DNA from 3 places in the Sphingobium sp. FW305-3-2-15-F-TSA7 genome. Region 1 is predicted to be linked to each of the others. Evidence: predicted binding sites of a transcription regulator. Region 1 holds the regulator's gene; each other region holds the start of a gene.
The links. Region 1 encodes LexA, which represses DNA repair genes until DNA is damaged. Its sites were predicted from a motif close to GTTCCNCNCTTGTTCT; they were not measured.
Positions count from the first base shown of each region.

Region 1 (2,204 bases):
CCGGCGCCCCCCTCCCCGCCGGCGCGGACACGATCCTGATCCAGGAAGAGGCGGCGCGCGACGGCGACACGCTGATATTGACGGGCGAAGGCCCACGCCGACATGGCCAGCATGTGCGCGCCGCCAACAGCGATTTCGCACGGGGCCAGCGCCTCGTCGCACACGGCGCGCTGCTGACGGCGGCACGGATCGGGCTGGCCGCGATGGGCGGATATGGTCGGCTGAGCGTCGGACGGCGGCCGCGCGTCGCCCTGATCTCGACGGGCGACGAGTTGGTGCTCCCCGGCGAGCCGGTCTCTGGCGTACAGCTTCCCGCATCGAACGCGATCATGCTGCGCGCGATGCTGGAGCCCAACGGCGCGATCGTCGACGATCGCGGGATCGTGCGCGACGATTTCGACACATTGGCCGCCGCCTTCGATGCCGCGCGCGGTGCCGATATCATCGTGACCTCGGGCGGCGCGTCGGTGGGCGATCACGATCTGGTGCGCCCCGTGCTCGACGCGATCGGCGGGACGCTCGATTTCTGGAAGATCGCGATGAAGCCGGGCAAACCGCTGCTCGCCGGCAAGCTTGGCGACGCGATCATAGTCGGGCTGCCCGGCAATCCGGTTTCGACCTTCGTCACCGCGACATTGTTCCTGCTGCCGCTGGTGCGCGCGCTGCAGGGCGCAGCCGATCCGTTGCCGCCCACCCATCGCGTCAGGCTGGGCGCGCCATTGCCGGCATGCGGCGGCCGCGCCGAATATCTGCGCGGCCTGTGGGCCAATGGCGAAGTGATCCAGGCGACCGAACAGGACAGCGCGGCGATGGTCTCGCTCGCCTCCGCCAACGCGCTGATCGTCCGTGCGGCGGGCGCTCCTGCAGCGGATGCCGGAGAAATGGCGGAAATCTTGGCAATAAGTTGAGAGCCCGATTCACGCTTTCGGAAGCAGCGCTTTGCGCTTCCACCTCAACCGATCAGGCTCCGGCTTGACGCGCCCTCCGATGTTTCCTACACGTTCTTCGTTCGTTCCATCGGAGAACATGCGATGCTCACGCGCAAGCAACATGAATTGATCTGCTTCATCAGCGACAGGCTGGAGGAAACCGGCGTGTCCCCCTCGTTCGAGGAGATGAAGGAGGCGCTCGATCTCAAATCGAAATCGGGGGTTCATCGGCTGATCAGCGCGCTCGAGGAACGCGGCTTCATCCGTCGCCTGCCCAACCGCGCCCGCGCGCTGGAAGTGCTGAAGCAGCCCGAGCGTGCGGCCGCCAAGCCCGTGAAGAAGCAGACAGCGCCCGCCGCACCGCGCCATATACCGATCGCCGCCAACGACGTGCTGGAGATTCCGCTGCACGGCCGCATCGCCGCGGGCATGCCGATCGAGGCGCTGGAGGGCCAGAGCATGCTCTCCGTCCCCGCCGCGCTGCTCGGCTCCGGCGACCATTATGCGCTCGAGGTTTCGGGCGATTCGATGGTCGAAGCGGGGATTCTCGACGGCGATTACGCGCTGATCCGCCGCACCGACGTGGCGCGCGACGGCGAGATCGTCGTCGCTCTGGTCGACGAAAGCGAAGCGACGCTCAAATATTTCCGCCGCGAAGGCGCGATGGTTCGGCTCGACCCCGCCAATCGCGCTTATGACCCGCAGCGTTACCGGCCCGACCAGATCCGGGTCCAGGGCAAGCTGGCTGGGCTGTTGCGGCGCTATTGAGGGGTACTGACTTCGACCACATCGTCATTGCGAGAAGCGAAGCGACGAAGCAATCCAGTGGTTGATGCATCCCTGGATTGGTTGGCCTGCGGCCGCCTTCGGCCCGCTCCGCTCGCAATGACGGACGTTGAATGCCGCCATTTTCCCGATGACACCTATGACGGATTGGGCCGAAACGCCGGCATCGCCGCCGCCGGTCTTGGCGGATCGGCCCAGGGGTGATCGTCCGCCGCGCGCTTGACCGTCTCGATCCGGCCGGCGGCGAGATCGATGGTCAATCCGCCCGTCTTCGCCAGCAAAGCGCGATCCGCCTTGATCCAGCGCGGCGCGCACCAGTCGGGCAGCCAGCGCTCGCTGACCACGATATCGGCGTCACGGCAGGCTTTGCGCAATTCGCCGGGATCGACGAAATAGGTGCTGCGCGTGGCGAGCAGCCGCCAGCGCTTGGTGCCCCGGATCAGTTCGATCGTGCAGGCGTCGCGGCTGCATTGCGCCCCGCGCACGGCG
Region 1 covers NZ_JBYSZM010000010.1:82,938-85,141, reverse strand. Annotated here, with positions in the region: gene AC3WN8_RS09980 (molybdopterin molybdotransferase MoeA) at 1-908, shown strand, start outside; gene lexA (transcriptional repressor LexA) at 1,032-1,697, shown strand; gene AC3WN8_RS09970 (ComEC/Rec2 family competence protein) at 1,853-2,204, opposite strand, start outside.

Region 2 (2,204 bases), on a different contig from region 1:
CGAACAGCGTGGGCAAGGACGGTGCGATCAGCCCGATCCGGACCGCCTTGTTCCGGCAATTCGCCGATCGCTATTTCCCCGCCAAGGATTCGGCGCTGCCGCCCGAATTGCCGACGGCGAAGGAACATGCCGCGATGGTTGCCGGCACCTATGAGAGCAGCCGTGCGCCGGTCGAGAATTTCGCGGCCATGCTGGGACTTATGAGCCAGCTCAAGGTGACGACCGACAAGGATGGCAAGCTTTCGGTCGACGCGTTCACCACCCTGGGTGGCGCGCCGCGAAAATGGGTCGAGGTTTCGCCGTTCATCTGGCGATCGATCGAGGACGGCGAACTGTTCGGCGCGAAGGTGGAGAACGGGAAGGTCGTCCGCGTCTCCTATGGTCCGATCGCGCCGATCATGGTGTTCGACCGGGCGCCCTGGTACAAGGATACCGCCTGGGTGCTGCCGCTGCTCATCGCCAGCCTGATCGTCATCGCCCTGACGGCGCTGGCCTGGCCGATCGGGGCGATTGCCCGCCGGCGCTATGGCGCCGCGCTGAACCTGACCGGGCGCGACCTTTCTGCCTACCGCGTGGTGCGGTTGTTCTGCTGGCTTGCGCTCGCGGTTCCGCTTGGCTGGATCTATCTGATCTCGGTGGCTTTCGAGGGGACGACCCCGGCCGCCGGCATCTGGTTCCTGCAGATCCTGGGCATCCTCGTCATCCCCGGCCTGTTCGGGCTGGCGGTCTGGAATGCGCTGCGGATCTTCAAGGCGCGCCGCGGCTGGTTTGCCAAGACGTGGAGCGTGCTGCTGGCGCTTGCAGCCTTCATGCTGCTCTTCGTCGCCTTCGTATTCAAGCTGATCAGCCTGGGCGCGAATTTCTGAAGGACGGGGCGTCCGGCAGTGCCGGACGCCTGCGCCTTTTGGGCCATTGGGGCGGGGCGGAAACGCCTCGCCCCTTTGCTTTGGAACATTGGAGGAACAAAATTATGTTCCACTCTTGTTCTATGAGAACAAATCATATACATCGCCATCATGCGTTGAACCCAACACGCGATCCATCTACGGAAAGGGCGGGCCATGGCGGCACAACTCAAGCTCATCGAATCCGACAAGGGAAATATGGACAGGCAGAAAGCACTGGAGGCGGCGCTCGCCCAGATCGACCGCGCGTTCGGCAAGGGATCGGCGATGAAGCTCGGTTCGCGCGAAGCGATGGAGGTGGAGGCGATCTCCACCGGATCGCTCGGGCTCGACATCGCACTCGGCATCGGCGGCCTGCCGCGCGGCCGCGTCGTCGAAATCTATGGCCCGGAAAGCTCGGGCAAGACGACGCTGGCGCTGCATGTCATCGCCGAGGCGCAGAAAATGGGCGGCACCGCGGCGTTCGTCGATGCCGAGCACGCACTCGATCCGGTCTATGCGAAGAAACTGGGCGTCAATATCGACGAGCTGATCGTCTCTCAGCCCGACACGGGTGAGCAGGCGCTGGAGATCACCGACACGCTGGTGCGCTCCAATGCGATCGACGTGCTCGTGGTCGATTCGGTCGCGGCACTCGTGCCCCGCGCCGAAATCGAGGGCGAGATGGGCGACAGCCATGTCGGCCTGCAAGCGCGCTTGATGTCGCAGTCGCTGCGCAAGCTGACCGGCTCGATCAGCCGTTCGCGCTGCATCGTCATCTTCATCAACCAGCTCCGCATGAAGATCGGCGTGATGTACGGCAACCCCGAGACGACGACGGGCGGCAATGCGCTGAAATTCTACGCCTCGGTCCGCCTCGACATCCGTCGCACCGGCCAGATCAAGGATCGCGACGATATCGTGGGCAACACGACGCGCGTGAAAGTGGTCAAGAACAAGGTGGCGCCGCCGTTCAAGCAGGTCGAATTCGACATCATGTATGGCGAGGGCGTCTCCAAGATCGGCGAGATCCTCGATCTCGGCGTCAAGGCCGGGCTCGTCGAGAAGTCGGGTGCCTGGTTCTCCTACGACTCGGTCCGGATCGGCCAGGGTCGGGAGAATGCCAAGACCTTCCTCAAGGAAAATACCGAACTGGCCGCCAAGCTCGAGGCCGCGATCCGTACGCGCACCGAGAAGGTTGCCGAGGAAATGATGACCGGACCCGAAGCGGATGACGATATCTGATCGGCTTACGCTTCAAGCACAGGGAAGGCCCGTCGCGCGTCGGCGGGCCTTTCGTGTTTTTGGGTCTGATCAAGC
Region 2 covers NZ_JBYSZM010000021.1:95,811-98,014, reverse strand. Annotated here, with positions in the region: gene AC3WN8_RS17280 (serine hydrolase domain-containing protein) at 1-866, shown strand, start outside; gene recA (recombinase RecA) at 1,062-2,129, shown strand.
Region 2: a site for LexA is predicted at 973-988, ahead of recA (recombinase RecA). Genes of this name have one in related genera too.

Region 3 (2,204 bases), on a different contig from region 1:
ACCGGCAGCACGAGCGCGATCATATGCAGCGGCGCGGCATGCCCCGACGCGGCGGCGAGGCACAATATGTGCAACAGCGCGAACACGATCAGCGCGCCCGCGCTGTTGTTCGACACACGCCGCTTCCAGATATCGCGATCGAACGGTTGGGATGCCATGTCTTCTCCCTCGACTCGGCCCTAATGAAGCCGAGTCGGAGCGCCATGGCAAGACGGCATGAATGCGACGATCCGAATCGCTCATGCGTCGAACAGTTCCAGCTGTTTGCGCTTCGGCCTCACCAGCGGACGCAGGTCCGCGGCATCGGCCAAAGCGACCGGTCGCCAGTCCTCCGCGATCAGGAACGGTCGAAGCTTCGTGACCGAGACGGTCAGCCGCGCAAGATCCGCAAGGCCCAGCCGGCGCCAGCGCCGCGCGGTCAGGATCGCGTCCACCGCCTTCACGCCCAGCCCCGGAATCCGGAGCAGCATCGTGCGCGGCGCGCGGTTGACGTCGACCGGAAAGCGATCGCGATGCTTGAGCGCCCAGGCAAGCTTGGGATCGATATCGAGCGGCAGCATGCCGCTATCGTCGGCGGCGGCGACAACCTCGTCGGCCGCGAATCCATAGAAGCGGATCAGCCAGTCGGACTGATAGAGCCGATGCTCTCGCATCAGCGGCGGACGACGCAAGGGCAGCACCGCGCTGGCATCGGGGATCGGGCTGAATGCCGAATAATAGACGCGGCGTAGCGCGAAACGATCGTAAAGGCTGTTCGCACGCATCACGATGTCGCCATCGGTCGCAGCGTCTGCGCCGACGATCATCTGGGTCGACTGGCCGGCCGGCGCGAAATCCGGCGCGTGCCTGTAATGCGCGCGCGCATCGGCGGTATCGACGATCGCGGCCTTCAGCCCCGCCATCGCCCCTTCGATCCGCACGCCCGATTTCTCGGGCGCCAGCCGCTTGAGGCCGCGCTCGGTGGGCAGCTCGACATTGATCGACATGCGATCGGCATGAAGCCCTGCTTGATGGATCAGGTCTGGATCGGCGTCGGGGATCGTCTTGAGATGGATATAGCCGCGAAAATCATGATCCTCGCGCAGCGATCGCGCCACCTCGACGATCTGCTCCATCGTATAGTCGGACGATCGGATGATGCCCGAGGAGAGGAACAGCCCCTCGATATAGTTGCGCCGGTAGAAAGCGAGCGTCAGATCCACCACCTCCTTCGCAGTGAAGCGCGCGCGCCGCACGTTCGAACTCTTGCGGTTGATGCAATAATGGCAGTCGAAGATGCAGCTGTTGGTCAGCAGGATCTTGAGCAGCGAGATGCAGCGGCCGTCGGGCGCATAGGCATGGCAGATTCCCATGCCCTCGGTCGAACCGATCCCCTTGCCCCTGGCCGAGTCGCGCTTAACCGTTCCCGACGACGCGCAGGACGCGTCGTATTTGGCGGCATCGGCAAGGATTTCGAGCTTCTGGCGGACATCGAGCTGGGACATGTGTTCACTATATGTTCTTAAAGTCCGCCTGTCGCTGATTTTGATCAATCCGAAGGCGGATCGGGTCGGCGATGATCCAGTTCGGATCGAACCGGATCATCACCGAATATCCCTTGTTTGCCGTGGTTCCGAGCCACTTCAGAACCCGATCCGCCCCGCCATGCCCGGCTTCGCGCGCGCCTCGGCTTCGAGCAGCGCGACGACGACATGCGGTTCCAGCCCGGTGCTGAAGCGAAGCTGGCGCTTCACCACGGCGAAATCGCCGGGCGTCAGATTCTCCGGCATCGGCATGCCGGTCGGCGCCGGCATGCCGAAAAAGCGTTCGAACGCCCGTGCCGCGCGGGCCCGTGACAGCGGCCCAAGCGACAGCTTGAACACGAAACGCCGAAGCGCCGCGGGGTCGAGCCGTCCGGGATGGTTGGTCGCCGCGAACACCGGCAGGCCGTGCCCGTCCAGCCAGGTCAGCAATTCGTTGACCTGGGCCACTTCCCACGACCGCGTCGCGTCCGCCCGATCGAATAGCAGCGAATCGACCTCGTCGAACAGCAGCACCGCACCCTCGCGCCGTGCATCCTCAAAGGCGTCGGCGATGTTGCGCTCGGTCTCCCCCACCCATTTACTCAGTACGTCCGACGTCCGCTTGACGTGTAGCGGACGATCGAGCCCGCGCGCGACATGGCCGACCAGCGCGGTCTTGCCGGTGCCGGGCGGGCCGGTGAG
Region 3 covers NZ_JBYSZM010000011.1:47,531-49,734, forward strand. Annotated here, with positions in the region: gene AC3WN8_RS10650 (hypothetical protein) at 1-158, opposite strand, end outside; gene AC3WN8_RS10655 (putative DNA modification/repair radical SAM protein) at 240-1,484, opposite strand; gene AC3WN8_RS10660 (AAA family ATPase) at 1,623-2,204, opposite strand, start outside.
Region 3: a site for LexA is predicted at 1,487-1,502, ahead of AC3WN8_RS10655 (putative DNA modification/repair radical SAM protein). Genes of this name have one in related genera too.